DNA from 2 places in the Pseudonocardia hierapolitana genome. Region 1 is predicted to be linked to the other one. Evidence: riboswitches for the same ligand, from Rfam matches in the RefSeq annotation. Region 1 holds a riboswitch; the other holds the start of a gene.

The links. Region 1 has a riboswitch for S-adenosylmethionine ahead of FHX44_RS28505 (aminotransferase class V-fold PLP-dependent enzyme). Riboswitches for the same ligand answer to the same signal wherever they lie in the genome.
Region 2: linked by a shared signal. The riboswitch ahead of thrC (threonine synthase) and the one ahead of FHX44_RS28505 (aminotransferase class V-fold PLP-dependent enzyme) in region 1 are both predicted to bind S-adenosylmethionine.

Annotation. Positions count from the first base shown of each region.
Region 1 is NZ_VIWU01000001.1:5,972,802-5,988,270, reverse strand. It holds gene FHX44_RS28550 (NtaA/DmoA family FMN-dependent monooxygenase) at 1-752, opposite strand, end outside; gene FHX44_RS28545 (LLM class flavin-dependent oxidoreductase) at 749-1,885, opposite strand; gene FHX44_RS28540 (LLM class flavin-dependent oxidoreductase) at 1,956-3,176, opposite strand; gene FHX44_RS28535 (LLM class flavin-dependent oxidoreductase) at 3,173-4,276, opposite strand; gene FHX44_RS28530 (dipeptide ABC transporter ATP-binding protein) at 4,273-5,886, opposite strand; gene FHX44_RS28525 (ABC transporter permease) at 5,883-6,764, opposite strand; gene FHX44_RS28520 (ABC transporter permease) at 6,761-7,702, opposite strand; gene FHX44_RS28515 (ABC transporter substrate-binding protein) at 7,699-9,294, opposite strand; gene FHX44_RS28510 (FAD-dependent oxidoreductase) at 9,723-10,334, shown strand; SAM riboswitch class IV at 10,524-10,637, shown strand; gene FHX44_RS28505 (aminotransferase class V-fold PLP-dependent enzyme) at 10,680-12,029, shown strand; gene FHX44_RS28500 (pentapeptide repeat-containing protein) at 12,141-12,986, shown strand; gene FHX44_RS44305 (putative leader peptide) at 13,101-13,178, shown strand; gene FHX44_RS28495 (TauD/TfdA dioxygenase family protein) at 13,241-14,116, shown strand; gene FHX44_RS28490 (glycine betaine ABC transporter substrate-binding protein) at 14,166-15,113, shown strand; gene FHX44_RS28485 (quaternary amine ABC transporter ATP-binding protein) at 15,098-15,469, shown strand, end outside.
Region 2 is NZ_VIWU01000001.1:1,665,058-1,680,526, reverse strand. It holds gene FHX44_RS07930 (AfsR/SARP family transcriptional regulator) at 1-708, shown strand, start outside; gene FHX44_RS07925 (DUF4331 family protein) at 805-1,833, opposite strand; gene FHX44_RS07920 (helix-turn-helix transcriptional regulator) at 2,020-2,928, shown strand; gene thrC (threonine synthase) at 2,977-4,248, opposite strand; SAM riboswitch class I at 4,257-4,373, opposite strand; gene holA (DNA polymerase III subunit delta) at 4,485-5,444, shown strand; gene gndA (NADP-dependent phosphogluconate dehydrogenase) at 5,889-7,337, shown strand; gene FHX44_RS07900 (beta-keto acid cleavage family enzyme) at 7,359-8,276, opposite strand; gene FHX44_RS07895 (cyclase family protein) at 8,299-9,198, opposite strand; gene FHX44_RS07890 (xanthine dehydrogenase family protein molybdopterin-binding subunit) at 9,195-11,621, opposite strand; gene FHX44_RS07885 ((2Fe-2S)-binding protein) at 11,618-12,133, opposite strand; gene FHX44_RS07880 (FAD binding domain-containing protein) at 12,126-13,022, opposite strand; gene FHX44_RS07875 (GntR family transcriptional regulator) at 13,068-13,721, opposite strand; gene FHX44_RS07870 (sigma-54-dependent Fis family transcriptional regulator) at 13,818-15,469, opposite strand, start outside.

The DNA.
Region 1 (15,469 bases):
TCGGCCGCGCTGCGGCCGTGCTGCGGGAGCCGGGCCTTCACGTCGGCGTAGAACGCCCGCCCGGCCTCGAGGGTGCCGTGCAGGGTGAAGATCGCGTCGGCCGTGGCGGCGGCGAAGTCCCGGCCCTGCGCGGAGTCGCCTGCCTGGATCAGCACGGGGTGGCCCTGCGGGCTCGGCGAGAGCGGGAAGCCGCCGCGCACGTCGAAGTGCGGGCCGTGGTGCTCGATCCCGGTGCCGCTGGAGTCCCCCTGCGCTGAATCCCACAGCGCGCGGGTGACCGCGACGACCTCCGCCGCCCGCTCGTACCGCTGCTCGCGCGGCAGGAACCCGCCCCGGCGGAAGTTCTCCCCGGTGAACGCGTCGGACGTGGTGACCATGTTCCACGCGGCGCGGCCCGCGGAGAGGTGGTCGAGCGATGCGAACTGCGACGCCAGCTCGTAGGGCTCGTTGTAGGTGGTGTTGATCGTGCCGGCCAGCCCGATCCGGGAGGTGACGGCGGCGAGCGCGGCGAGGACGGTGAAGGTGTCGGGCCGCCCCACGACGTCGAGGTCGTGGATCCGGCCGCGGTGCTCGCGCAGCCGCAGGCCCTCGGCGAGGAACACGAAGTCCATCAGCCCGCGCTCGGCGTTCTGCGCGAAGTGCACGAACGAGGCGAAGTCGGTCTGGCTGCCGGAGCGGGGGTCGCTCCAGACGGTCGTGTTGTTGACGCCGGGGAAGTGGGCGCCGAGGTGGATCTGCTTCTTGACGGTCACGAGCTCGCTCCAGCGAAGTGGTTGGCCGGACGGGACAGCCCGAACCGGGCGCGCAGCGAGCCGCCCGCCGAGCCGGTGCGCAGGAGGCCGCGCCCGGCGAGCAGCGGGACGACCTGGTCGGCGACGACGTCGAGATCGGCCGGCAGCACGAGCGGCACCAGCGTCACGCCGTCGGCGGCGCGCGTCCGCACGGCGGCGCCGATCAGGTCGGCGAGGTCGGTGGGCGGGCCGAGCACGCGCACCGACGACGCCGGCAGCTCGGCACCGGAGAGCGCGTCCAGCTCGGCGACGTCGCGGCGGGCCCGGTGGCGGTCGGCGGCCAGGTGCACCTCGACGTCGAGCAGCACGGTGAGGTCGTCGGGGTCGCGACCGGCGTCGGCAGCGGCCGAGCGGATCCGCTCGCGGGCGGCCGCCGCGCTCGGGAGATCCGGCGCCGCGATCCGCACGACGTCGGCCCAGCGCGCGGCCACCGGGAGCGCCTCGTCCTCGTCGGCGCGCACCACGACCAGCGGGTGCCCCTGAGGCGGCCGCGGCGTGATCGACGGGCCCTTGACGGAGAAGAACTCGCCCCGGAAGTCGATGTAGTGGAGCTTGTCGCGGTCGATGTAGCGGCCCGCGGCGGCGTCGCGGATCACCGCGTCGTCCTCCCAGGAGTCCCACAGCCGCACCACCACCTCGATGGCGTCGGCGGCCTCCCGCCACAGCTCGGCGGCCGGCGCCGCGGGCTTGCGGCCGAACAGGTCGGCCTCGACCTGCGTGCGCGACACGGCGGGCTCCCAGCCGGCGCGGCCGGAGGACACGAGATCGAGCGTCGCGATCGCCTTGGAGAGGTGGAACGGCTCGGTGTGCGTCACGGTCGCGGTCGGCGCCAGGCCGATCCCCGGCACCACCGGCGCGATCCGCGCCGCCAGCGACACGGCGTCGAGCAGCGGGCCGCCGTCGGGGTGGAAGGTGTGCGGGAGCAGCGCCAGGTCGAGGCCGCGCCGCGCGGCCGTCCGCACCATGCCCACGTGGTGTACCGCGCTCAGCAGGACGGCCGGGTCGAGCCGGGCCCAGCGCGCGGCCGCGGGGTGCCGGCCTGCCGCGGTCAGCTCGACGGCGAGGTGCATCCGCGCCTCGGTGAATGGACTCATCGTGCGGCCTCGCTGGGCTCGGCCGACGCTTCGCGCGGACGCTGTGACATTGATTCGCTCGCAAGCTCGCTCATCGGATGACGGCCTCCGCCTGGTTCTGTTCTGCGTTCCAACCCACCCGCCGACCGGCGTGTTCCGCCCACGCGCGGGCCAGCAGCTCGGTGCTGCGCACCCGGTCACCGTGCTCCGTGGTGATCGTGGTGATCAGCAGCTCGTCGGCGCCGGTGACGCGGGCGAGCGTGGCCAGCCCCTCGACGACGGTCGCCGGCGAGCCGACGAACTGGGTGTCGACCCGGTCCGCGACGATCGCCCGCTCGGCGGGGGTCCACTCCCGGGCCCTGGCCTGCCCCGGGGCGACGTAGGGCCGGGCGCCGACACCGGTGCGGATGTCGAGCACCCACTGCGCGTACGGCGCGGCCAGCTCCTCCGCGCGCTCCTGCGTGTCCGCGACCACCACGTCGGCCGAGACCACGACGTGGGGCGCCGCGAGGCGGGCCGACGGCCGGAACGCGCGCCGGTAGGCGTCGACGGTGTCCAGCACCGTGCCCGGGGACGTGTGGTAGCTCGCCGCGAACGGCAGGCCCCGGGCGCCCGCGACCTGCGCGCTCTCGCCCGGGCTGGAACCGAGGATCCAGACGTCGAGGTCGGCGCCCTCCGCGGCAGGCACCGTGACCGGCTGCCCGTCGGGGCGGCGGGCGGCGCCGCCGAGGTAGTCGAGGATCGCGCCGACCTGCGTGTCGTAGTCGGGCGCCGGGTCCTCCTCGCGGATCCCGAGCAGCCGGGCGAGGTGCACGTAGGTCGACAGGTCGCCGCGGAACCGGGCGGGCGGCGGGATCAGGAGCCCGTCCACCACCCGCGACGGCGGGGCGGGCGGCGGTTCGGCGTCCGGCTTCGGAGCCGTGCCGGCCAGCCGCAGGATCTTGTGGATGTCGAAGCGGCCCAGTCCCAGGTCCACCCGGCCCGGGTGCAGCGCCGCCACCGTGCCGAACTGCTCGGCGGCCTGCAGCGGCGAGGTCACCGGCAGCTGCACCGCGCCGGAGCCGACCCGGATCCGCGACGTGGCCGAGGCGATCAGCGCCGCCAGCACCGGCGTGGACGACGACGCCACCCCGGACGCGAGGTGGTGCTCGGCCACCCAGTACCTCCGGTAGCCCGCCCGCTCCGCGACCCGGGCGAGGTCGACGGAGTTGCGCAGCGCATCGGCCGCGGTGCCTCCGGCCGGGACCGGGGAGAGGTCGAGGATCGACAGGGGGATGCGCGGTACCGATGATTCGCTCGCAAACTCGCTCATGACGCCACGCCCACCGGTGAGTCGGCGGGCCGCGCGTCGTCCACGTCGCGTGGCACCGCACCGGCGAGAGGACGGCTCGGCACGGCGGCCCGCAACGCGGGCGCCACCTCGGACTGGAACGTCTCCAGCAGCTCGCGCTGCCGCCGCGGGGACAGGCCGTCGCCGTCGAGGTGCAGGTGCAACACCTCGTGCCCGAACACCGCGTGGTAGCGCAGCACCTTCTCGATGATCTGCTGCGGGCTGCCGACCAGCGCGGACGAGCGCTCGACGAAGTCCTCGACGTCTGCGAACACGATCGGCAGCCCGAACCGCTCCGCGGCGGCGAGCCGTGCCGCGAAGACCGGCCGGAACTCCTCGATCGCCTGCTGGGAGGTCTTCGCGATGTGGAAGGCGGCCGTACCGGCGCCGACGAGCGCGTCGGCCGGGTCGTGGCCGTGCGCCGCCCAGCGCTCGCGGTAGTACGCGATCAGCTCGGCGTAGGGCTCGATCGGGTTGGTGACGTTGGCCGAGAACAGCGGGTCGCCGTAGCGGGCCGCGACCTCCACCGACTCCTTGCTGGTGGCGCTGCCGTGCCAGACGCGGATCGGGTGCTGGCGCGGGGGCGGCCACGTCTCGGCGTCGACGAGCGGCGGGCGGAACCGGCCGGTCCACGTCGTGCGCTCCTCGCGCCACAGCCTGCGGAACAGCTCGTAGCCCTCGGCGTTGCGGTCCCACTGGTCGTCGGCGGTCACGTCGAACAGCTGGGCCTGCGCCGCGCCGTTGCCCTTGCCGATGATCAGCTCGAGGCGGCCGTCGGCGAGCTGGTCGAGGGTGGCGTAGTCCTCGTAGGCGCGCACCGGGTCGAGCAGCGACAGCGTGGTGACGCCCGTGAACAGCGTGATCCGCGATGTGAGCGCCGCGATGTGCGACAGCACCACCGGCGGCGCCGACGACAGGAACGGCCGCTCGTGCCGCTCCCCCACCGCGTATCCGTCGAAGCCCAGCTCCTCGGCGAGCACCGCGTTGTCGACCACCCGGTGCAGCCGCGCGTTCGGCGTCGGCGTGCGACCGGTCACCGGGTCCGGCCCGTTCGTGATGAGCGTGAGGACGAGGATCTTCATGCCGTCTCCTCCATGACGCGTTGCCCCGCGATCGCGGCGAGCAGCTCGCGCGTGTACTCGTGCTGCGGGTCGGCGAAGAGCTGCTCGGTGGGTGCGAGCTCGAGCAGCTCCCCGTCGCGCAGCACGCCGACGCGGTGCGCGATCCGGCGCACCACGGCGAGATCGTGGGAGATGAACAGGTACGTGAGCCCGGCGTCGGCCTGCAGCTGGGCGAGCAGGTCGAGCACCTGCGCCGACACGCTGACGTCGAGCGCGGACACCGGCTCGTCGCACACCACGAGGTCGGGCGAGAGGGCCAGCGCACGGGCGATCGCCACCCGCTGGCGCTGCCCGCCCGACAGCTCGGCGGGCCGCCGGTCGAGCACGGACCCCGGCAACGCGACCCGGTCCAGCAGCTCGGCGGCCCGCGCCCGGCGCGACCGCGCGTCCCCCACCCGGAACGCCCGCAGCGGCTCGGCGATCACCTCGGCGATCGAGAAGCGGGGGTCCAGCGAGGCGTACGGGTTCTGGTAGATCAGCTGCGCGCGCCTGCGCAGATCCCGCCAGGCCCGCCCGCGGACGCGGGTGATGTCGGTGCCGTCGAACTCCACCGTGCCCGACGTGGGGTCGGCGAGACGCAGGACCAGCCGGGCCGTGGTCGACTTGCCGGAGCCCGACTCGCCGACCAGCGCAAGCGTCTCGCCCCGCGCGATCGAGAAGCTCACCCCGTCGACGGCCCGGATCCGGCCCCGGCCCAGAGGGAACTCCTTCACGAGGTCCCGCACCTCCACCACCGGCGAGTCCGACGTCTCGACACGGCGAGTCGGGCGTGCGTGCACGTTCCGCGGCAGCCCGGGCGCGCTCTCCAGGAGCCGCCGGGTGTACGGATCGCGCGGCGCGGCGAGCACCTCCCGCACCGGCCCCTGCTCCACGACCCGCCCGCCCTGCATCACGACGAGCCGGTCGGCGCGGTCGGCGGCGACCCCGAGGTCGTGGGTGATCAGCAGGACGGCCGTGCCGGACGCGCGGACGAGCTCGTCGAGGCGGTCGAGGATGTGCCGCTGCACGGTGGCGTCGAGTGCGCTCGTGGGCTCGTCGGCGACGAGCAGCTGCGGGCGCGCGGCGATCGCGATCGCGATGAGCACGCGCTGGCGCATCCCGCCCGACAGCTCGTGCGGGTACTGGCGGGCCCTGGCCCCGGCGTCGGGCAGGCCGGCCTCGGCCAGCAGCTCGACGGCCCGAGCGGGGGCGCTGCGGCGGTCGGCCAGACCGTGGACCGTCAGCACCTCGGCGACCTGCGCCCCGACCCGCTGCACCGGATTGAGCGCGACGCCAGGGTCCTGCGGCACGAGCCCGATCCGCCGCCCGCGCACGGTGCGCCACGCCCGGTCGGACAGGCTCGTGAGCTCCTGCTCGGCGAGGGTGATCCGCCCGGTGTCGACCCGGCCCGTACCGGGGAGCAGCCCCGCGACGGCGTGCGCCAGCGTCGACTTCCCCGACCCGGACTCCCCGACGACGGCGACCACCTCGCCCGGCGCGACGGCCAACGAGACGCCCCGCACGGCGGGAACGAGGCCGCCTGCGGTGGCGTAGGAGACGCGCAGGTCCTCGACGTGCAGCAGGTCGGTCATCGGGCCCGCTCCCCGTCGAGGGCGCGGGAGATCCGGTTCACCGCGAGCACGGTGGCCGCGATCGCGGCGCCCGGCACGGCGCACAGCCACCAGGCCACGGCCATGTAGTTGCGTCCCTCGGCCACCAGCGAGCCCCACTCGGGAGCCGGGGGCGGCGCGCCGTAGCCGAGGAACGACAGCGACGAGACCGCGAGGATCGCGAGCCCGAACTCCAGCACCGCGAGCACGAGCACGGGCCCGGCCGCGTTCGGCAGCACGTGCCGCAGCAGCGTGACGTGCCAGCGGGTGCCGACGGCACGCGCCGCCTCGACGTAGACGGACTGCCGCACGCGCAGCGTCTCCGCGCGCATCACCCGGGCGAAGCTCGCGACGCTCGCGATGCCCACCGCGACCGCCACCTTCACCGTGCCGTAGCCGAGCGCGGTGATCAGCGCGAGCGACAGCAGTACCGCGGGCACCGCGAGCAGCACGTCGACGAGGCGCATGAGCACCTCGTCGAGCCAGCCGCGGACGAACCCGGCGAGCACGCCCACCAGCCCGCCGACGACCAGCGCGACCGTCACCGCGATCAGCGTGGCCTGCAGCGACAGCGCCGCGCCGTGCACGACGCGGGTGTAGACGTCGCGGCCGAGGTAGTCGGTGCCGAACACGCCCGCCGTGCCCGGTGGCTGCAGCCGCAGCGCGGGCACGCCCGCGGCCGGGTCGCCGGGCGCGAGCACCTGCGGCGCGAACGCCGCGAGCACCACCAGTGCCACGAAGACCACGGAGACCACGAGCCCGGGCCTGCGCAGGAAGAACCGGACCCGGCCCTCCCGGCGCGGCGGCGCCTCGTCGGCCTCGGGAACCGCGACCGGCTCCCGTACGAGCAGCTCCGTCATGAGGTCGCCCCGATCCGTGGGTCCAGCAGCGGGTAGATCACGTCGACCGTGAGGTTGACCAGCACGAACACCGCGGCGGCGAACACCACGATCCCCTGCACGAGCGGGATGTCCTGCACCCCGACGGCGGCGACCGTGAGCCGGCCGAGGCCCGGCCGGGTGAACACCGTCTCGACCACCACCGACCCGGCGAGGAGGTTGCCCACGACGTAGCCGAGGACGGTGAGCGCGGGGAGCGCCGCGTTGCGCAGGGCGTGCCGCAGGTGGATGCCGGCGCGGCCGACGCCCTTGGCGCGCGCGGTGGTGACGTACGGCTCGCCGAGTGCCTGCGACAGGCTCTTCGCGAGCACCTGCGCCACCAGTGCCCCGGTCGGCAGCCCGAGCGTCACCGCGGGCAGCACGAGCGCCGCCGGGCCGTTCGCGCCCACCGACGGCAGGAGGCCCAGCCCGAACGCGAAGACCTGCACGAGCATGAGCCCCACCCAGAACACGGGCAGCGACACCGCGAGCGAGGGCAGCGCCATCAGGAGCTGCCGCAGCCACAGCGCGCGCGTGTAGGTGGCGACGAGCGCCACCGTGCCGCCGAAGAGCACCGCGACCGCGAGCCCGGCGACCGAGATCTGCAGCGTCGGGGGCAGCACCCCGAGGATCGCCGAGCGCACGTCCTGCCCGTTCTGGATCGACGTCCCGAAGTCCCCCGTGAGCGCCGCGAGCAGGCGCCGGCCGTACTGCACGAGCACCGGCTGGTCCAGCCCGTAGCGGGCCCGGAGCGCGTCCAGCTGCTCGGGCGGGAGCGGCTCGCCGTCCAGGCCGCCGCTCGCCATCGTGGCCACCGGGTCGCCCGGCAGCAGGTAGAGCACGACGAACGACACCGTGAACGCCGCCCAGAGCACCCCGACCGCAGCCAGCAGCCGCCGGAGCAGGTAGCGACCGGTCACGGCTGGACCTTCCAGGTGTCGTGCAGCTGGATGCGCGAGCTCGCGTCGAACAGGATTCCCTGGACGTCGGGCGCAACGCCCAGCACCGTCGTCAGCTCCACGACCGGGATCGTGTGGTGTTCCTGCACCAGCAGTTGCTGCGCCTGCGCGACGATGGCCGCCCGGGCCGCCGGATCGGGCTGTGCCGCCTGCTCGGCGAGCAGGGTGTCGATCGGGCCGGGCGGCAGCCGGTAGTAGTTGTTGCCTGCCGTCGAGTACTGGCTGCGCAGGATGTCGGGGTCGGCGCGGGTGAGGTTGCCCCAGCTGGCGACGAAGTCGCCTGCCTGCTGGGTCGGTGTGCTCTCCGAGATCGGCTTCTCGCGCAGCTGCAGGTCGATTCCCACCTTGCGCACCTGCTGCTGGATCAGCTCGACGGCGGCCCGGTTGGCGGGCGAGTTGGAGTACCAGGTCAGCTCCACCGTGAGCGGCGTGCCGTTCCGCGCCCGGATGCCGTCCGGGCCGGGCAGCCAGCCCGCGGCGTCCAGGACGGACCCCGCCTTCGCCAGGTCGAACGGGAGCAGCGCGGCCTGGTCGGCGTAGCCGGGCGTCGTGGAGGCGAGGGCGCTGGTGGCCGGCTTCGTCTGCGAGCTGTAGACCGTGGCGACCACCTCTGCGCGGTCGATCGCGAGCGAGACGGCCTCGCGCACCGCTGGATCCGCACCGAGCGGGGTGGCCTGGTTGAACGAGATCCCGAACGGGATGCCCGGGTTGGCCCTGCCCAGCAGCTGCGCCCCGGCCGCGGTCAGCGGCGCCTCGTCCTGCTGCGCGAGGTTGCCGATGGCGTCCACCTCGCCGGAGGCCAAGCTGCCGACACGCACCCCGGACTCGGGCACGATCCGGAACTCGACCCGGTCCAGCCGGGCCTCACCCGGCGACTGCCACAGCGACGAACCCCACGCATACCCCGGCCGTCTGGCGAGCACGATCGACTCGTCGCGGGTGTAGGACTCGATCACGAACGGGCCGGAGCCGACCACCGCCGCGCAGCGCTCGTCGTCGCTCTTCGCCACCGTCGCGGGCGAGAGGATGCCCAGGCTGTGCGTCGACGTGCCCTGCAGGAACTGCACGTTCGGCCGGTCGAACGCCACCGTGAGCCGCGTCGGGCTCTCCACCGCGGTGCCCGTGTAGCCGGCCAGGTAGCCCTTCGGCAGCGTGCCGCGGGCCCCGAGGTCCTGCACGGCGTCGAAGTTCGCCTTCACGGCGGCGGCGTCGAGGGGCGTGCCGTCGCTGAACGTCACGCCATCGCGCAGGGTGAACGTGTAGGCGCTGGCGTCGGCGTTGCTCTCCCAGGACGTGGCGAGCCACGGCCGCAGCTCGCCGGTGGCCGGGTCCTGGTCGGTGAGCGAGTCGACCACCTGGCGCAGCGAGAAGATCGTGTCGTTGCTGCCGACCTGCTGGGGATCGACGCACCCCTGGTCGCTGCTCACCGCGAAGCGCAGCGTGCCGCCCGGCTGCGGGACGCCCGGGTCGGCGGTGCTCGTCGCGGGCGCCGAGCCGCACGCGCTCAGCGACACGGCAGCGGCGACGAGCCACGGTGTGAGGGATCGGGGCATGACGGTGGTCCTTTGTCCGAGAGCGCGCAGGAGTCAGCACCGCCGCACGGTCGGCGGCGGGGCGTGTGAGGGCTGGAGTCGGGTCGTCAGCCCCGACAGAGGGCCGCGCAGGTGCGGCACAGATCGACGTGACGACGCCACGCATGCCACGTGGTGCGCTGCTCGACCCGTTCCCGACCCGGCACGGCGACCTCCATCGCTCCCGGCGGTAGCACCCGCTCCCGCTCGCACGGGGGGTTGCTGCGGCGTCGTCGATCCGGGTCTCTCGGCCGCTCTGGATGGCGTCTGGATTGCGCTTCGAACTTACGTAGCGATCGCATCATTTTTCAAGCGGTGTGTTACGCGCCATTGTCCGCGCGAAATGACCGGACAAGACGTTCGGCAAATGTCCGTTCGTTGACACGGCACCGGGCCGGCTGCCTACCGTGATGACCCGCGTACCGGGAGAGCTGGAGGCCGACGTGCCCTGTCCACCGAGCCTGCTGGAGCCGAGCCCCACCACCGACACCCCGACACTCACGATCGACGTCGCCGTCGTCGGCGCGGGCCCGGCGGGCGCCGCCACCGCGTGGCACCTCGCGCGCCGCGGCCTGCGCGTCGTGCTCCTGGAACGGCGCACGGCGGGCGCGGTCTGGCGCTCGGCCGGGCCGGCGGCGTGGACCGAAGCGGGCCTGCCCACGGCGCTCGCCGCGGAGGCCATGCGACTCTGGCGGCAGGTCGAGCAGGAGACCGGTGCCGCGTTGTTGCACGTCAGCGGCGAGGTACGGCAGGTTCGCGCCGACCAGGCGACGGCGGCGCTCACGGCCGCGGCCACCGCCTGGGGCGCGCATCTGCGCCACTGCGACGAGGTCGTCGCGATCGACGGCTCTGTGGGCGGCCGACTGGTCCGTACCCGCACCGCCACCCTGGCGGCCGCCCGGGTGGTGCTGGCCGGAGCGGGACCGGCCGCCCTCGTCACCGACGCGGCCGCACCGGTCGTCACCGTCGCGGCCCGCGGCTGCTTCGCCGTCCCCGCGCTGACGGCCGCCGTCGCGCACTGACCTCCTTTCGTCATTGCTCGAAACCGGTCGCCGATTTCGGTCGGCAGTGGCTCGATCCCCCCGGGAAAGGGGACATCAGCTGAACAGGTACAGCTCATGTCCCGATCCGGCCGATCATGCTCCGCGCCGCGCAGTGCAGCGGAAGATCCGCTTGACCGATCGCGCCGTCCGCCCGTAACCTGCCCCCCAGGTCAAGAGCGCCAGCGTCAAGCCCCGGCTCGCTGGCCGGCAACCCTCCTCCGCGGTGGGGTGCTCCGGGTGACGACCAGGCCGCCGTGCAACCACGGCCGGCAAGCGCGGACCCGACATCCGTCCGGGTCCACCGAGTGGGTCCGGAGGACCTCCATGACTGCTGTGCTGTCCGCTCGCCCCGGCATCTGCGCGCCGGCGACCGTCACGGGCACGGATCTGCGCGTCCCGCTCGTCACGGGCGAGCACGTGCGGTACGCCAACCTCGACCTCGCCGCCAGCGCTCCCGCGCTCACCGCCGTGGCCGACCACGTCGCCGCGCTCCTGCCGTACTACGCGAGCGTCCACCGCGGTGCCGGCTACGCCTCGCAGGTCTGCACCGCCGTGCTGGAGAAGGCGCGGGAGACGGTCGGCCGGTTCGTGGGCGCCCGCGCCGACGACGTCGTGGTGTTCACCCGCAACACCACCGACGCGCTGAACCTCCTGGCGGGATGCGTGCCCGGCCCGGCGCTGCGGCTCGACGTCGAGCACCACGCCAACCTGCTGGCCTGGGGGCCCGGCCGCGTGCTGCGCGCCGCCCCCACCGTCGCGCAGACGCTCGCCGACCTGCGCTACGCCCTCGCCGCCGACCGGCCTGCGCTGCTCGCCGTCACCGGGGCGTCCAACGTCACCGGCGAGCTGCTGCCGCTCGAGGAGATCACCGCGATCGCCCACGCCGCAGGCGCCCGCGTGGTCGTCGACGCCGCCCAGCTCGCGCCGCACCGCCCCGTCGACATCGCCACCACCGGCATCGACTACCTCGCCCTCTCGGGCCACAAGCTCTACGCCCCCTACGGCGCGGGGGCGCTCGTCGGGCGCCGGGACTGGCTCGACGTCGCCACGCCGTACCTGTCCGGCGGCGGCGCGGTGCACGCGGTCACCGCGCCCGACGAGGGCGGCGCCACCGAGGTGTCGTGGGCGCCCGCGCCGCACCGGCACGAGGCCGGCACCCCGAACGTCCTCGGTGCTGCCGCGCTCGCCGAGGCCTGCCGGGTGCTGTCCGGCGCGCTCGACCCCGCCCACGAGGCCGCTCTCCTCGACCGGCTCGAGACCGGCCTGGACGCGCTGCCGGGCATCCGGACGCTGCGGATCTGGCCGGACAGCCCGGACCGGGTCGCGGTGTGCACGTTCGTCGTCGACGGCCACCCGGCCGGGCGCGTCGCCGCCTACCTGTCGGCGGAGCACGGCATCGGCGTGCGGGACGGGAAGTTCTGCGCCCACCCGCTGCTCTCCCGCCTCGCCGGAACCCCGGACGGCTGCGCCGTGCGGGCCAGCCTGGGCCTCGGCACCACGGTGGACGACGTGGACCGGCTCGTCGACGCCGTCGAGTGGCTGGTCACGGACGGTCCCGGCTGGGACTACGCGGTGGTGGACGGCCGCTGGAGCCCGGTGCCCGACCCGCGCGAGACCGACCCGCTGGGCATCGGCACTCCGACGGGCCCCGCGCTCCCCGGCTGCGGCCACTGAGGTCCCAGGAAGTTCAGGAAAGCCACATTCAGGGCTTTGCAGTACAGGAATGTGGCTTTCCTGAACCCACGGGCGCGCAGCCACCCCTCCACGGAGAGGACAATGGGGGCGATGTCCGTCCCCGACCGCCTCACCGCCGACTGCTCCCGCTGCGCAGGCCTGTGCTGCGTCGCCCTCCCGTTCGCGGCGTCGGCCGACTTCGCCGTCGACAAGGCCGCCGGTACGCCGTGCCGGCACCTGCAGCGCGACTTCAGCTGCGGCATCCACGCCGGGCTGCGCGAGGCCGGCTACCCCGGCTGCACGGTCTACGACTGCTTCGGCGCCGGGCAGCAGGTCGTCCAGGTGACGTTCGGCGGGCGGAACTGGCGCGACCAGCCGGAGGTCGCCGGGTCGATGTTCGCGGTGTTCCCGGTGGTCCGGGTGCTGCACGAGCTGCTGCGGTACCTCACCGAGGCGCAGGCGCTCCCCGCGGCCGCCCCGCTCTCCGACGCGCTCGACGAGGCGCTCGCCGCGACCGACCGGCTCGCCGCCGGCACACCCGAGGAGCTCGCCGCGCTCGACGTGGAGGCACACCGGCGGTCGGTCGCCGATCTGCTGGGGAGGGTGAGCGACCTCGCCCGGGCCGGCAGCCCGGGGCCCGACCGTCGCGGGGCGCAGCTGCTGGGTGCCCGGCTGCGCGGCGCCGACCTGCGCCGGGCGAGCTTCCGCGGCGCCCTGCTCGTCGGCGCCGACCTGCACGGGGCCGACCTGCGCGGAGCCGATCTCCTCGGCGCGGACCTGCGCGGCGCCGACCTCGCAGGCGCCGACCTGCGCGACACGCTCTTCCTCACCGCCGCGCAGGTCACGGCCGCGCGCGGCGACACCGGCACCCGGCTTCCCCCGGCGCTCCCCCGCCCCGGTCACTGGGAGGCCGCCGGGCGGCGTCCGTCCCGGCGCCGCGGCCGCGCCCGGAGATGACGGTCCGGGCCTCGCCCGTGGAATGTCCGGACCTCTGACGCCCGGCATCCGCTGCGGTCCCAGATCCCGGGCGGGCGGTTGCGCGGCGCCGGACGTCCGGATGAGTATCGCGGCGTGCCCGGCGGTCTGGTTCTCGTGGAACGCATCCACGTCGACCTGTGCCGCCTGCAGGCCGGCGCGCTCTGTCGCTGACCGCGCTCCCCTCTCCCCTCGCGCCCATCGCGGCGACCTCCCCTGCTCGAAGGAGCATCCGCATGACCAGCACGCTCGCCCAACCCAACCTCGCGCTCGAACGCCTCGGGCCCGGATTCGGTGCCGAGGTGCGCGGCATCGACCTCGCCACCGCCTCCGACGGCGAGGTCGCGGCCGTCCGCCGGGCGCTCACCGAGCACAAGGTCCTGTTCTTCTCCGGGCAGAACCTCGACCCCGACTCGCAGATCGCGCTGGGCAACCGGCTGGGCAGCCTCACCGCGTCGCACCCGGTCGTGCCGGGCCTCGACGATGCGCACACCGAGATCTACGCGCTCGACAGCGCGGACAACGGGTTCGCCGACGTCTGGCACACCGACGTCACGTTCGTGCGCCGGCCGCCGCTCGGCTCGATCCTGCGGGCGGTGACCCTGCCGCCGACCGGCGGCGACACCAACTGGGCCGACCTGGAGCTGGCGTACCGGTCGCTGTCGGAGCCGGTGCGCGCACTCGCGGACCGGCTCACGGCCGTGCACGACGGCACGCGCGAGTTCGGCTACTACCTCGCCCAGCGCCGCGGCGGGGAGGGCAGCGTCTGGGAGGGCGAGCGCTACCGGAGCCTCGAACCCGTCGAGCACCCGGTGGTGCGGGTGCACCCGGAGACCGGACGCCGGTCGCTCTTCGTGAACCCCGGCTTCACGAGCCACATCGTCGGCGTGTCCGACGCCGAGAGCCGCCACCTGCTCGACCTGTTCTACGCCCACATCACCAAGCCGGAGCACATCGTGCGACACCGTTGGCAGGTCGGCGACGTCGCGATGTGGGACAACCGGGCCACCGCGCACTACGCCAACCGCGACTACGGCGACGCCAGGCGGGTCATGCACCGCGTCACGCTCCGGGGCGACGAGCCGGTCGGCGTGGCCGGGCGACCGGCGTGAGCCGCCGTTTCGTCGTGCGGAGCACCCGCGAGCGCGGAAGGATCGGCGGATGACCCGCTCGTACCGCAGTCGCGGCCTCGCGCTCCTGGCGGCCGCCACCGCGCTGCTCACGGCCTGCAGTGGCACGCCCGCCGACACCGGCTCGAGCGAGGGCGTCACGATCGCCGCCGCCGAGTTCCCCTGGAGCGCCGCCAAGCTCACCAACGCGATCCTCGCGGAGGTGGTGGCGCAGCACCCCGACCTGGGCGTCTCGACGATCGAGCCCACCGGCCTCGGTCCCGCCCCCGCCTGGGCCGGGGCGCAGCGCGGCGACATCGACCTGCTCACCGAGGTGGCGCTGCCCAACCAGCAACAGCTCGCCGACCAGGCGGCGAACCGCGTCTCGCTGGTCCACCAGACCTACGGCGGCGCCGCCCAGGGCTGGTTCGTGCCCACGTACGCCACCCAGCCCGGCCAGCCGCTCGCGGGCCTCACCAGCGTCACGCAGCTCGGCCAGTACGCCGACGCGCTCGGTGGGCGCCTCGTCGACGCCGACCCGAGCTTCATCACCACGACGCAGAACGCGAAGCGCATCGCCGGCTACGGGCTCCCGCTGCAACAGGTGACCTCGAGCGAGGCGGCGCAGCTCGCCGAGCTGCGCCGCGCGTACGAGCGCCAGGAGCCGATCCTGGTGTACCTCTACCACCCGCACTGGGTGTTCGCCGAGTTCGACATGACCCAGCTGCAGGAGCCCACGCCGTTCCAGCCGGGGTGCTTCGACGAGGGCGGCAGCGGCGCCTGCGCGATGCCGGACTACTCGGCCTGGACCGCGGCCAGCACCGACCTGCAGCAGGAGGCCCCGCGCTTCTACGCGCTGCTGCAGCGGTTCGAGCTGCCGCTGCCCGACGTCGAGACCATGCTGCGCAGCATCGACGTCGACGGCGAGCCGGCCGAGGACGTCGCGAAGCGCTGGGTGGACGCCAACCCGCAGGTGGTGCAGCAGTGGCTGGCAAGCTGATCCAGACCAGGGACCTGACGAAGGTCTTCGGCCCGAAGGCGGCGGTCGAGCGGGCGCTCGCGATGGCGGGCGACGGCGCGGGCCGCGCGCAGATCCAGGAGCGCACCGGCGCCACCCTCGCCGTGCACGACGTCTCGTTCACGGTGGAGCCCGGCGAGCTGTTCGTCGTCATGGGCCTGTCCGGATCCGGCAAGTCCACGCTGGTGCGCCTGCTCAACCGGCTCATCGAGCCCAGCAGCGGCACCGTCGAGGTGGACGGCCGGGAGCTGGGCGGGCTCGACGACGCCGAGCTGCGCCTGTTGCGCAACCGCCACATGAGCATGGTGTTCCAGCACTTCGCGCTGCTGCCGCACCGC
Region 2 (15,469 bases), 4.3 Mb from region 1:
GAGGTCGTCGGCGACTACGACCGCGCGGCCGAGCTGCACCGCGACGGCCTGCGGATCGCCGAAGAGCTGGGCCTGAGCAGCGAGGTGTCGGACAAGCTGTCAGCGTTCGGCCGGATCGCGTTGCTGACCGGCGACTTCGAGCAGGCCGACGAGCTGCACGAAAGCGCCCGCGTGCAGGCCGTGGCGCAGGGCTACACGATCGGCGAGGAGTTCGCCGAGCTGGGCTTGGCGCTGAGCGCGCGGCGGCAGGGACGATTCGACGAGGCCGAGGCGTGGTTGCGCAAGTGGCTGGCCTACGACCGGCGGCTGGAGTCGGACATGGCGATCGCCCTCATCCTCGCCGAGCTGGGCTTCATCGCCGAACAACGCGGTGACGCCGATGCCGCCTGCGCCCTGCACCTGGAAGGGCTGGCGGCGGCGCGCAAGGCGGCCGACCCGCGTGCGGTGGCGCTGGCGCTGGAAGGGCTCGCCGGCGTGGAAGCGCTCTGCGGCGACCACGAGCGGGCGGCGCGGCTGCTCGGGGCGGCCGCCGCGCTGCGGGCAGAGGTCGGTGCGCCGTTGCCGGCCGGTGAACGGGGCGACGTCGACCGGATCACCGCGACGTGCCGTGCGGCGGTGGGGGACGACGCGTTCGCTTCGGCGTTCGACCACGGCCGGGTGCACGGCGAGCCAGAAGCGGGCCTCCTCGTCGCCCGCGCGACGGAATGACTGCCGGGCAGCGGCGGCGCCCGGGCATCGCACAGGCGTGCCGGCTGCTCCGAGGAGAGGGTGGGCACGGCCGCAACGATCGGCCGTGCCGTTCGCTCAGGCCGCGGGCGGGACGTAAGGGAAGACACCCGTCGGCTTACTCGTGACCGACTCCTTGCCGATGCCGAGGGAGATCGGGGTGTTCGCCGCGAGGGAGAACATGACGTCCGGCGCGTTGTCGGTCAGCGAGCGGCCGATCCAGCCGCTGAAGCCGAAGGTGGCGGCGGTGCCGACGGTGTAGGGCAGGACGTTCGGGAGCATGCGAGCGACGAGCCCCTCCGCGTATGCCGTTGGGTCCTCGGCGGTTCCGTAGGCGCCGACGATGCCGGCGATCTCTTTGGTCAGCAGGTCCCCGTATGTCGCGAGGTCCTCGCTCGGCGCGCCGGCGTTGAGGCGGTCCCCGAGATCCTCGTCGTACTGGGTGAACAGCGGGTGGATCATCGGCAGCCCGACGCGGTTGATCGAGCGCCACCCGCCTGCGTCCGTGGCCAGGGAGGCGACCGCCCACACGCCGATCCGCCCGTCGGCGGCCGACGACACCAGGGCGGCGTCCGGGACCTCGAGCACGATGGAGTGCACGGTCTGTCCGGCGAACAGATTGCTCGCCTCGGCGGGCGTCCAGCCGGTGAGGTCGACCGTCGTGCCGTCCTGCACCGCGTGTCCGACCGCGTGCAGCACGGTCGGCTCGATCCAGAAGGGATCCCCTGCTCGACCTGCCCAGATGCGGGCACCGCCCTCCGCGGTGAGGGTCTGCTCGGTGCGGCCCTGCGCGACGACGGTCCCGACGGCCGACGGGTCCGTTGCCTCGACGCCGGTGAGGCGTCGGACCTCATAACCCTGGCGACCTTCCGGATCCCGGGCGTCGAACGTGAAGCGGTAGGTCAGGTCCTCGACGACATCCCCGTCCAAGTCGATCTTGAATTCGTACCTTCCCTCGGGGTGGTAGCCGGGGACGGCCGCCTTGCCCAGGGAATGACAGACGTTGATCACGAATACGGTGCCGCTCTCGCCGCCGAAGACGTAGAGATCGGTGATGTCGAGCCGGATGTCCTGCCGCGCGAGCGGCGAGTCGAGATGGTGGGACACGGGAGAACCTGCCGTTCCGTCCGTAGGGTCAGTGTGGCCAACAGACGTGCTGGTCGGAGCCACGGAGCACGTCTGTCGTGCGCGCCGCGGTTGTCGAGGCTAAGCAGCGCCGGCCGCGCGATCCGCCGAGGACGCGCAGAGAAGTCCCGAGAACGCGCATTACCCTGTGTCGGCGGGAGGGTGGGCATGGACGTCGGCGCGCACCTGGTGGAACGCACCTCCACACTGCGCTTGGACGCGCACGAGCGCGCGGAGTTCTGGAGCCAGTACGTGCGGACCAACCACTGCAGCTTCTCGTCGGGGTTCGCCGACGCCTCGGACTTCCGCGCGCGGACCGTGCTCCAGCGCGGGCCCCGCCACCAGATGGTGGAGTTCTGGTCGGAGCAGATCCACTACGTCCGTTCGGCGAAGGACGTGGCGCGGGACGACGACTACCGGGTCCGTGTCCTCGTCCCGCTGGCGGGAAACATGCTCGTTCGGGCCGGCGACCAGGACGTCCGGCTGAATCCTGGCGCCGCGGGCCTGCTGGCGACGGCTCATCCTTTCGAGATCCGTCACGGCGACGGAGTCCGCGCGCTGGTCTTCACCCTGCCCGACGCGAGTCCCGACACCCCGCCCCGGCCGGTTCTGGACCTCCGGACGGGCCTGGGCGCGGTGGCCCACAACCTGCTCACAGGTATCGCCGCGGAAAGCGATCGCTTCGGCCCCGGCGAGTTCGAGCGGGCGGCGGCAGGAGCCGCCGAGATGCTCCGCCAGCTCGCGACGCCTGCCACGAGTGGGTCCCTCTACCTCGTCGAGCAGGCCTTTCGCGCACACGTCGCCGAGCATGCAGCGGATCCGAAACTGACCGGAGCTTCTGCCGCCGCTGCCCTCGGCTGGTCGCTTCGCCAGGTGCAGGTCGCCCTCAAGGCGGCAGACACCACGCCGAGCGAGGTGATCCGTCGGGAACGCCTGACCCTCGCTCGCAGGCTCCTCGGCGACGGGCGGCTGCGGATCTCCGACGTCGCGTTCGCCAGTGGCTTCTCGTCGGTGAACACCTTCACCGACGCATTCCGCCGAGAGTTCGGTGGGACGCCGCGCTCCTTCCGCTCCTGAGAGCCCCGGGGTAGCTCGCCGCTGCCGGCGCGGCGATGAGCCCGGCCGTCAGAGCCCGCGCGCCGCCAGCGCCTCGCGCACCGCCTTGCTGGTGGAGGGCACGGTGGCCGACGGGCCGATGTGCCCGGACACGGCGTCGAGGGTCTTGAGCCCGTCGCCGGTGATCAGCAGCACGGTCTCGGCGTCGGGGTCGAGCTGCCCCGACTCGATGAGCTTCTTCGCGGTGGCCACGGTGACGCCGCCGGCCGTCTCCGCGAACACGCCCTCCGTGCGGGCGAGGAGCCGGATGCCCTCCACGACCTCCTCGTCGCTGACGTGCGCGACGGCCCCGCCGGTGCGGCGGACGGCGTCGAGGACGTACGGGCCGTCGGCGGGGTTGCCGATGGCGAGGGAGCGGGCGATCGTGTCGGGGCGCACCGGCTGCACCACGTCGTGGCCGTCCTCGAACGCCTTGGCCACCGGTGAGCAGCCCGTGGCCTGGGCGCCGAACACCCGGTACGGGGTGGGCTCCACCAGGCCGAGGGTGCCGAGCTCGGTGAAGCCCTTGTCCACCTTGGTCAGCTGCGAGCCGGACGCCACGGGCACCACGATCTGCTCGGGCAGCCGCCAGCCGAGCTGCTCGGCCACCTCGTAGCCGAGGGTCTTGGAGCCCTCCGCGTAGTAGGGCCGGACGTTGACGTTGACGAACGCCCAGTCCTCGTGCTCGGCGGCGAGCTCCGTGGCGAGCCGGTTGACGTCGTCGTAGTTGCCGTCGACGGCGAGGAGGGTGCCGTCGTAGACGGCGGTGGTGAGCACCTTGGCCTGCTCGAGGGAGCTGGGGATCAGCACCACCGAGTCCCAGCCCGCCCGCGCGGCCGCGGCGGCCACCGCGTTGGCCAGGTTGCCGGTGGACGGGCAGCAGAGCACCGTGAAGCCGAGCTCGCGGGCCGCGGCCAGCGCCACGGCCACCACGCGGTCCTTGAAGGAGTGGGTGGGGTTGCCCGTGTCGTCCTTGACCCACAGCGTGCGCACGCCCAGCGCGGCGGCGAGCCGGTCGGCCTTGATCAGCCGGGTGAGGCCGGGCTCGGTGTTGGGGTGGGACTGCACGTTCGTGGGCACGGGGAGCAGGTGGCGGTAGCGCCAGATGGACTTGGGGCCCGCCTCGATCGACTCGCGGGTGACGGTGCCGAAGTCGTAGGCCACCTCGAGCGGGCCGAAGCACTCCGGACAGGCGAACTCGGCCGCGAGCGGGATCTGGTGACCGCATTCCCGACAGGACAGCGCACGGGCGGGTCCGAGGTCGAAAGCGGTGGTCGTGGCGCTGTCAGCAGTCAGGGACATGAGAAGTCTCCTCATCTTTCCCGCACCGTGCGGGTCGGAATTGGCACCGTGTTCGAGCGCAAGAGCGCGCATCGCCGGTTGCCGGGGCTTCGTCGGGCCGTTCCCTCTGCCCCTCTGGATGAGCCATATGCGGTTGTGCCCAACACGTTACGACACGATCACCCCGGCTCCCAAGCGCGTCCCGTGATCTGGGAGCCGGGTCACGTGATGTCGGGGCCGTGCGGGAGCATGGACGCATGGCCGCGCCAGCCCCCCTCCGCCTCGTCATCGGCGAGGAGGAGCTGCTCGTCGAGCGGGCGATCGAGCAGGTGGTGGCCGAGGTCCGGGCGGGCGACCCGTCGGCCGAGGTGCGCCGGATGCGCGCGTCCGAGCTCACCCCCGCCGACCTGGCCGAGAGCCTGGGCCCGTCGCTCTTCGCCGAGGGGCGGGTGCTCGTCCTGCTCGCGGTGCAGGAGGTCGGCAAGGAGCTGGCAGGGGCGATCGTGGAGCAGTCGGCCGACCCGGCCGAGGGCATCGTCCTCGTGGTCGTCCACTCGGGCGGGGCGCGCAACAAGGCGCTCGTCGACGCGCTGCGGAAGGCGGGCGCCCCCGTCACCACCTGCAACAAGATCACGAGGATGGACGAGCGGTCCGACTTCGTGCGTGCCGAGGCCCGCCGCGTCGGCGGCAAGATCACGGGGGACGCGATCGGCGCGCTGCTCGAGGCGGTGGGGTCCGACCTGCGGGAGCTCGCCTCGGCCACCAGCCAGCTGGTGGCCGACACCGGCGGCTCGGTCGACGAGCGCGCGGTGCGCCGCTACCACCGCGGCCGGGCCGAGGCGTCCGGGTTCGCGGTGGCCGACAAGGTCGTGGCAGGCGATCGGGCCGGCGCGATCGAGGCGCTGCGCTGGGCACAGCTCCTCGGCACGCCGTCGGTGCTGGTCGCCGACGCACTGGCCGACGCGCTGCGCACGCTCGCGAAGGTCGGGTCGGCGGGCCGGGGCGACCCCAACCGGCTGGCCGGCACGCTGGGCATGCCGCCCTGGAAGATCCGCAAGGCGCAGCAGGCGGTCCGCGGATGGGGCCCGGAGGCACTGGCCGAGGCGTTCGCGGCGGCGGCGGAGGTCAACGCCGACGTGAAGGGCGCCGCGGCCGACCCGGACTACGCACTGGAACGAGCCGTCCTGCGCATCCTGGCGGCCCGCTCGCGCCGCTGAGCCGCGCCGGCGCTACGCGAGGGTCAGGTCGGCCGTGGATGCGGTCGATCGCGGGTGCGGGCATGTCGCATCTACGTCCGACCTGCCCGGGAGGGTCGAGAACTCAGCTGTTTCCGCTGGTGCGGGACTTCTTGAACCAGCCTCCGACCTTGTCGCCCAGTAGGGCGCCGCCGATACCGGCGAGGACGGCGGGGATCAACGCGAGCAGGTCAACGAGCATCGGGGGAATCTCCTCGTGTCGGACGGGCGAGGGGAGCGTGGCGCCCGCCGGCGAACTCCTACTGTCGGCGAGAGCCGCCGGAGCTGTCGATGCGATGTATCCCATCTCACGTTTGATGCGCGTCCTCCTCGGTGGCGCTCGCATCGAGCGGAACCCGAGGGTGATCCCGCCCGTTCCGCGGGCGGTAGCGTGCTGACTGGCGCACCGACTGGTGAGGGGAAGCGATGACCGTGGCAGACGCCAAGAGCCGCATCGGCGTGACCGGGCTGGCCGTGATGGGGGCGAACCTCGCCCGCAACATCGCCCGTCGGGGCACCCCGGTCGCCGTCCACAACCGGACGGCGGCGCGTACCCGGGAGTTCATGGAGGCCTACGGCTCGGAGGGCGCGTTCACGGCGGCGGAGACGGTCGAGGAGTTCGTCGCCGCGCTGGAGCGGCCGCGGCGGATCATCGTCATGGTGAAGGCGGGCGCGCCCGTCGACGCCGTGATCGAGGAGCTCGCGCCGCTGCTCGACGAGGGCGACATCATCATCGACGCAGGCAACTCGCACTTCCCCGACACCAAGCGGCGCACCGAGGAGTGCGCCGCCCGCGGCCTGCGCTTCATGGGCGTGGGTGTGTCCGGCGGCGAGGAGGGCGCGCTGCTCGGGCCGAGCATCATGCCCGGCGGCGACCCGGCCGCGTACGCCGAGGTCGAGGAGGTCTTCACGAGCATCGCCGCGCAGGTGGACGGCACGCCGTGCTGCGTGCACGTCGGGCCGGACGGCGCGGGCCACTACGTCAAGATGGTGCACAACGGCATCGAGTACGCCGACATCCAGCTCATCGCCGAGGCGTACGACCTGCTCACCCACGTCGCCGGGCTCGACGCGCCGGCCATCGGCAAGATCTTCGAGGAGTGGAACTCGGGCGACCTGGAGTCGTTCCTCATCGAGATCACGGCCGAGGTGCTGCAGAAGACCGACGCCCGCACGGGCCGCCCGCTCGTCGACGTGATCCTCGACGAGGCGGAGCAGAAGGGCACCGGCCGCTGGACGGCGATCGACGCGCTCGACCTGGGAGTGCCGCTCACCGGCATCACCGAGGCCGTGTTCGCCCGCACCCTCTCGTCGCTGAAGAGCGAGCGGAAGGCGGCCGCGGGCACCCTCGGCGGTCCGGTGCCCGGGGCGGGCGAGGATCGCGCCGACCTGGTCGAGGACATCCGGCAGGCCCTCTACGCCAGCAAGGTGGTGGCGTACGCGCAGGGCTTCGCGCAGATGCGCGCGGCGTCGGCCGCGAACGACTGGAACCTGGACCTCGGCGCGATGGCCACGATCTGGCGGGGCGGCTGCATCATCCGCGCGCAGTTCCTCAACCGGATCCGCGACGCCTACGCCGAGCACGGCGATGTGGAGAACCTGCTGATGGTGCCGTACTTCACCGACGCCGTCGCCGAGGCGCAGGACGCGTGGCGGCGGGTGGTGATCACGGCGACGCAGCAGGGCGTGGCGATCCCGGCGTTCGCGAGCTCGCTGTCCTACTACGACGGCTACCGCCGCGAGCGCGGTCCCGCCAACCTGATCCAGGGTCTGCGGGACTTCTTCGGCGCCCACACCTACCGGCGGACCGACACCGAGGGCGTGTACCACACCCGCTGGGCGCAGGACGGCACCGAGGTTCGAACGGACGCCTGAGGAGCGCTCCCAGCGCCTGCTTCACGCCCCGCGCAGTCCCAGGTACTCCCGGGCTTCGGCGGGCGACGCGGGCGTGCGATCGAACAGTGCGGCCAGCTCGACGACCTTGGTGACGAGGTCGGAGTTGGACTTCGCGTGCTCGCCGCGGCGCACCCGCAGGTTGTCCTCCAGCCCGACGCGGAGGTTCCCGCCCATGACCAGCGCGAGCGCCGCGACCTGGTACTGCCCGGGATAGCCGACGCCTGCGGCCGACCACGTGAACCCGCCGACGCCGAAGAGCCGCTCCGCGGTGCGCACCATGTGCACGAGCTGGTCGGCCTCGACGGCGTTGGCGCCCAGCACACCGAGGACGAACTGCAGGTTGAACGGCGCCTCCAGCACCCCGTCGGTGACGAGCCTGCGCACGTTGTAGAGCTGCCCGACGTCGTAGATCTCGATCTCCGGCCGGGTCCGCGCCTCCTTCATCAGCCCGGCCAGGTACTCCATGTCGGCGAAGGTGTTGCGGAAGACGTAGTCGCGGGTGCCCTCCAGGTACTCGCGCTCCCAGTCCTGCAGGTCCAGGTCGCGCCGGGCGACCGGGTAGAGCCCGAAGTTGAAGCTGCCGGCGTTGAACGTCGCCATCTCGGGCTTCAGGTGCGGCACGACGGCCGCGCGTTCGGTGATCGTCATGCCGCGACCGCCGCCCGTCGTCGGCTGCAGGACGGCGTCGGTGCGTTCCCGGAGCCCCTCGACGACGCGGGTGAACAGCTCGACGTCCTGCACGGGCCGCCCGGTCGACTCCTCCCGGACATGGATGTGCAGGATCGCCGCGCCCGCCTCGGCCGCGGCGACGCCCTCCTCGACGATCTGCGCCACCGTGATCGGGATGGCCGGGCTCTGCGCCGGAACCGTCATCCCTCCCGTGAGCGCGCACGTGACGATGACCTTGTCGGAATCCACGGATCACCCCTCGAACACGACGTCAGACGACGGCCAGCGGGTCGACCATCGACCCGGTCGCCCCTGCGATCTTCAGCGGTAGCGCGACGAACAGGAACTCGTACACCCGGGCGGCCGCGAGTTCCTCCAGGTCGAGGCTCTCCATGATGTAGACGCCGCTGTCCACGAGCAGGTGCACGTGCACCGGCTGCGGGTTCGCCGGCGAACCGGGGTCCGGTGCGGGCTGGACCTCGAACGTCTCGGTGTCGCTGCCGACGGCGACGACGCCGCGCTCGGTGAGCATCCGCGCCACCGACAGGTCCGGTCCCGGCGTGAGGTGCTCGGCCATCCGGGTTCGGTCGGGCCACAGCCCCATGTAGCCGGTGCGGAACAGGACGACGTCCCACTGCCCGATCGTCACACCTTGCGCCGCACAGATCTCCTCGACCTCCGCGGCGTCGACGGCCGCGCCCGCGGGCAGGCAGTCGACCCCGCGGTGCGCGGCCAGGTCGACCAGGACGCCGCGGGTGAACATCGCGGGCAGGCTGGAGGCGTCACCGACCGTCGGGCCGAAGTCGCCGAGGTGCTCCGTCGCGTTCGCCCCGCCGTACCAGCGGCCCTCCTCACCGACGGTGATGTGCGCCAGCGCGTCGACGTGCGCGCCGGAGTGCACGGTGCCGGACACGACCTCCGTCATGCAGCCGAGGCCGACCTCGTTGGGCGCGGGGTCCCACAGGTTCTCCCCGGCCGCCCGCAGCCCCTGCGGGGTGCGGTAGCTGAGCACTTGGAACTGCGGGTGGCCCGGGAACAGCGGCATCCCCGGGAACCGCGTCGCCGCGAGCGAGAACGACCGGCCGGTGCGGACGAGGCCCGCGGCCCGGGCCCGCGCCGTGTCGGGTACGTCGGCGGCGGGCCCGGCGGCCGGTGGGCTGGTGCGGGTCACGACCGGTCCCGGGCGGCGTCGGCCACCATCGCGACTACGCGCTCGGGCGTCATCGGCAGCTCGTCGACCCAGACCCCCAGCGGGCGCAACGCATCGTCGACGGCGCTCGCGATCGCGGTGGGAGCCACCAGCCGGCCGCCCTCGCCGGCGCCCTTGACCCCGTACTCGGTGAACGGCGACGGCGTCTCCAGGTGCTCGACGACGATCTCCGGCACCTCGTGCATGCTCGGCAGCAGGTACTCGCGGAACGTCGGCGTGCCCAGCGCGCCGTCGTCGTCGTAGCGGTACTCCTCCATGAGCGCCGCGCCGATGCCCTGCACGACACCGCCGACGACCTGCCCCTCGACCAGCGTCGGGTTCATGACGGTCCCGCAGTCGTTCACGACGTAGTAGGCGCGCATCGTCACGACGCCGGTCTCCGGGTCGACCTCGACGATCGGGATGTGGCAGGCGTGGGAGACCATCGGGTAGAAGGCGCCCATGTCCGTGCGGTCCGCGGACGGAGGCGTCGAGTACGGATGGTCGTAGGTGTGCACCGCGACGAGGCCGCTGGACTCGCCCTCCGGGTTGTCGTGGAAGAACAGCTGGGCCCGCATCCCGACGTCCGCCATCGACATCGACGTGCCGGGCGCCCCCTTCGCGCGGAAGGTGCCGTCGACGCACTCGACGTCGCCGGGGTCCATCTCCAACGCGTGCGCGGCGATGCGGATCATCTTGTCCCGCACCGTTCGCGCCGCTCCCCGGGTCGCGCCGCAGAGCATGATCGTGAGCCGGCTGCCGCCCGGGCCGGCCGACATCGCGCCCGCCGTCGAGTCGGCGTAGGTGACCGACACGTCCTCGGGGTCGACGCCGAACTCCTCGGCCACCACCTGGCTGACGACGGTCTCGGGGCTGTTGCCCCACAACGGGCAGCCCACCTCGACCCGGACCCCACCCATCGCGTCGACGTCGAGCTTGACGCTCTCGGGCGTGCTCGTCGCGGGCAGCGGCGGCTCGTCGTAGAGGAACCACCACTCCGAGGCGTTGTAGCCGGACCGCTCCTGGCAGGTCGCGAGGCCGATGCCGAGGTAGCGCCCCTGCGCACGCAGCCGTTCCTGCTCGGCGCTCCAGTCGTCGATCTTCGCGAGCTCCAGCGCCCGGTCGAGCACCGCGGCGTAGTCGCCGGAGTCGTAGACGTTTCCCGTCGGGGTCTTGAACGGGAACTGCTCGGGCCGGATGAAGTTGCGCCGCCGCAGCTCCACGCGGTCGATGCCGAGCTCGATCGCCGCCTTGTCGACGAGCCGCTCCAGGACGAAGTTGCCCGGGTCGGCGCCGGCGCCGCGGAAGAAGCCCTGCTGCACCTTGTTCGTGAGCACGCACGACACGTCGTAGCGCAGGCTGCCGATCCGGTAGGGGCCGGTGGGCTGGGCCATCGCGTTGCCGTGCTGGCCATGGGCGAACTGGAAGTAGGCGCCGTAGTCGTCGACGATCCTCAAGCTCAGGCCGAGCATCTCGCCGTCCTCGGCCAGCGCGAGCTCGGCGTCGTAGATCCGGTCGCAGCCGACGTTGTCGTTGGCCGCGATGTTGTCGAGCCGATCCTCCAGGTACTGCACGGGCCGACCCGTCGCCTTGGTCAGGGCGCCGGCGATTGCGAGCACCTTCGTGATGAAGTGCTTGCTGCCGAAGCTGCCACCGACGGCACAGGGGATCATCCGCAGCCGGTTCGTCGACACCCCGAGCATCCCCGCGAACGCCCACGGCAGGAAGTTGTGGAAGTTCGAGTTGGAGTAGACCGTCATCGACCTGCTGAACGGGTCCCACGACGCGACGGCGCCCGCGGTCTCGATCGGCTGCGCGCCCATCCGGTGCCAGCGGGCTCGAGTGCGTACGACGGTGTGCGCACGGGCGAGGTCGGCGCCGACGTCGCCGAAGTCGAGCGTGCGGTGGAACACGACGTTGGAGTCGAGCGTCTCGTGGATCCGGGTCGCGTCCGGCGCCATCGCGGCCTCGGGGTCGACGACGGCGGGCAGCACGTCGTACTCGACGCGGATCGCGGCGCAGGCGTCCTCGGCGATGTAGCGGTCCGTCGCCGCGACGACAGCGACGGCCTCGCCCGGATAACGCACCCGTTCGACCGCGATCGCGGTCTGCGGGACGGGTTCGGCGCAGAACGCGGGCATCGGGTTGACCAGCTCGGCGGCCTGCGCGCCGGTGAGCACCGCGGCCACCCCCGGCATCGCCTCGGCTGCGCTGGTGTCGATGGAGACGATCCGCGCGTGCGCGTGCTGGCTGCGCAGCACGGCGCCGTGCAGCATGCCGGGCAGCACCACGTCGCCGACGTAGTTGGCGCGCCCGGCCAGCAGCTTCGGGTCCTCCTTGCGCGGGACGGCGCGCCCGACCCAGCGGCGTTCGGCAACCGCGGGACGGTCCTCGACGGTGCTCATGCCTTCGTTCCCCTCGGCTCGGCGGCCATGATCCGGCCGGCGGCGCAGACCGACCTCACGATGTTCTGGTAGCCGGTGCAGCGGCAGAGGTTGCCGCCCAGTGCCTCCCGCACGTCGTCTGGGTCCGGCTCGGCGGTGTGCTCCAGCAGTTCGCAGGCGGCCATGAGCATCCCCGGGGTGCAGAACCCGCACTGCAGACCGTGGTTCTCGTGGAATGCCCGCTGGATCGGGTGCAGGGTGCCGTCGGTGGTGGCCAATGACTCGACGGTCCGCACGGCGGCGCCGTCGAGCTGGGCGGCGAAGACCAGGCAGGAGCGGGTGGCGGTGCCGTCGACGAGGACGGTGCACGCCCCGCAGACGCCCTGTTCGCAGCCGAGGTGGGTGCCGGTGAGCCCGAGCTCGCCGCGCAGCAGGTCGGCCAGCAGCGTGCGCGGCTCGACGAGCAGGTCGTGCGGCACCTCGTTGACGGTGAGCCGGATGCGGACCTTCTCGGGTCCCGTCGTCTCAGGCATCGGTGGCCTCCCCGGCCGCTCGTGCGATGGCGGTGCGCAGCGCGCGGCCGGTGAGCACGCGCGCGAGATGGCGGCGGAAGTCCGCCGAGCCGTGGCAGTCGGCGATGGGGGACCGGCCCTCGGCGGCGCGGGCCGCGGCTTCGGCGACGGCGTCGTCGCCGCCGTCGGAGCCGGTCAGCGCGTCCTCGGCGGCGCGGGCGCGCACGGGCCGCTCGCCGACCCCGCACAGCGCGATCCGGGCCTCGCTCACCCGCCCGTCGGCACCACGGGTCACGGTGGCGGCGACCCCGCACACCGGCAGGTCGCCGTGGCGGCGCGCGACCTCGACGAACGCGCTGCCGGTCCGAGCCGCGGTCGCGGGGACCTCGACGGCGACGACCATCTCGCCCGGTGCGAGGGACGTCGTGAACGGGCCGGTGAAGAAGTCGTCGGCCTCGACCGTCCGCTCGCCGGAGCGGCTGCGCACCACGACCCGCCCGTCGAGGGCGAGCAGCGCCGTCGGCAGCTCAGCCGACGGGTCGGCGAACGCCACGCTGCCGACGACGGTCCCCCGGCCGCGCACCGGCGCGTGCGCGACGTGGGCGCCGGCCTCGGCCAGGAGGGGGGCGTGCGCGGCGACCTCCGGCGAGAGCTCGCTGGTGCGCTGGCGCACCGTCGCTCCCAGACGCAGCGTTGCGGGGCCGGAGCTGTTCCGTACCTCGAGGGCGTCGAGACCCGGGACCCGGTTGATGTCGACGACGACGGCCGGTGTCGCCAGCCGCGCGTTCATCAGCCGGACGAGGCTCTGGCCGCCGGCGAGCACGCGGGCGTCGGAACCGTGCTCGGCGAGCCGGTCGAGCGCCTCGTCGAGGTCGCGTGGTGCCAGGTAAGCGAACGCCGCAGGCTTCACTCCACACCTCCTTGTGCGGGACTGCTGGGCGACCGGGGAAACCGGTCAGCTTCGTGCGAAGGCCAGCTCGCCGAAGTGCTCGATGTGGTGGCGCATCTCCTTGCCCGCGAGGGCGGGGTCGCGATGGCGCAGTGCCTGGAGGATCGGCACGTGGGACTCGACGATCTCGGTGAGCCCCACCCGGACGCGGGTGTAGGTGACGAGCGCGCGGATCTCGGCGTGCAGCGACCGCCACACGTCGAGCAGCAGCGCGTTGTCGGCGGTCTCGAAGATGATCTCGTGGAAGCGGGCGTCGTGCACCAGGACGGCGTGCACGTCGTCGTCGCGGGTCGCGGCCCGCATCGCCTCGATCTCGTCGTTCAGCCGTTCGAGCGTCTCGGCGGTGACGACGGGTGCCGCCGCCCGTCCCGCGACCTCCTCGAGCGCGGCCCGGACCGGGTACATCTCGGCGAGCTCGCGCTCGGAGACGAGCCGGACCCGGACCCCTCGGTGCGGGAAGCTCTCGACGAACCGCATGGCCTCCAGGTCGCGGAGGGCCTCGCGTACCGGGGCCTGGCTGACCCCGTACTCCTTCATGACGTGGCTCTCGACGATGCGCTCGCCGGGGGCGAACTCCCCGTCGAGGATGCGGGCGAGCAGGCGCTCCCGGAGCTGTTCACGCAGTACCGCGCGAGCCAGACCCCCCGTACCGTCGGCCACCCTGCCTCCCCGGAATGTGCGGGACGTCCCGTGCTGCTCGATTATCGATAATCGAGCAGCACGGGTCAAGTCTTCCCGTGCTTTGCAAGATGCGGCTCAGCCGCGCCGAACTGCCTCCACTGGGCCCGGCATCGAGATCCCGTACTCGCGGATCTTGCGGTAGATCGTGGCGCGCGACGAGCCGAGCAGGCGGGCGGCCTCGACCTTGTTGCCGCCGGTGTCGAGCAGCGCCTCGATGATGGCGTCGCACTCGATCGCCTCGAGCGGGGTGAGCACCCTGCGGGTGGTGATCCGGCACTCGGGCGGCAGGTCGCGGGCCTCCACCACACCGGCGCGGCGCTTGGCCACGACCTTGCGCAGCACCTGGTGCAGCTGTTCGATGTTGCCCGGCCACCGGTTGCGCATGAGCACGTGCATGGCCTCGGGTGAGCAGGTGAGGGCGCCGCGGGCGAGGCGGGTGAGCAGGTGCGGCACCAGTTCGGTGACGTCCTCGATGTGGTGGCGCAGCGGCGGCACCTCGACCGTGCGCGGGAAGCAGGTCAGCAGGCCGGCGAGATCCGGGCTGCGCCCGCGGGGATCGCGCGTGACCGTTGCGGCCACCCACGGCCGGTCGATCCCGGTCGCCTCGCGGTAGGGCTCGAGCGCATCGGCGAGTGCGGCGGCGCCGGCCGCGGGCAGCCGGTCGAGGTGGGTGATGACGAGGGTTCCGCCATGCTCCAGCTCGCCCGTCACCTCGCCGATCCACTGCGGGCCGTAGTCGTCGGCGTCGAGGACGCGCAGGTGGCCCGCGGGGGTCCGGTTCTGGTGCGTGGCGCGAACGAGGGTCGACTTGCCGACGCCTCGCTCGCCCTCCAGGACGAGCCATTCCTGCGCCTGGAAGTGCCGGTCGACGGCCTGCCCGCACTTCTTCCACGCCGTGCTGGACCCGACGGCCGTCGGCAGCGACAGGGCGTGCGGCGACGCGGTGACGCCCCGCTCCGCTGGGGTCATCTGGGCGACGAGCTGCACCTGCAGCACGCCGCCGGACACGCCGCCCTCGCTGAAGCTCGGCCTGCAGTGCGCCCGGGCGGTGTGCCCGCTGGGGAGGTCGACGACGAGCCGCTGCTCGCGCCCGGCGGCGAGGGCCTCCACCGCCTCGGCGAGCAGTGCCCCCTGGTCTCGCGCGTCGAACAGCTCGCGCGCACGGTCGTTCATCATCAGCAGGTCCGCGCCGATCGCGAAGACGGCTCCCCGCCCGCGCCGGCAGACCCTGAGGTAGTCCTGCAGCAGCAGGTGCTCCCGCCGCCCGGCGTGATCGAGGACCGCCTCCTCGATCCGGCGGCCGATCGAAGCGACCGCGGCGGCCATCATCGGCCCGGCGTTGCGGCGCCAGCAGGTGATGTCGATGACGCCGAGCACCCGGCCCGTGTTCGGATGCCGGACGGGGACGCCCGCGCAGGCGAGGTCCTCGAGGTGCTCGACGTAGTGCTCGTGCCCGAACACCTGCGCCAGCCCGCCGCCCTCGAGGGCGCTGCCGATGCCGTTGGTGCCGACGTAGCGCTCGGCGTAGCTGAAGCCGGGGGAGAGCATCACGCGGTCGAGGTGTGACTCGAGGCCGGTGTCCGCGGTGCGCCGGTCGAGCACCACGCCGTCGGCGTCGCAGAGGATCACGCTCACCGGCTCCGTGGCGAACTGGTCGGAGACCTCGGCGAGCACGGGCCGCGCTGCGCGCGCGAGCAGGCCGTCCGGGTCGATGTCGTCGGCGTGCG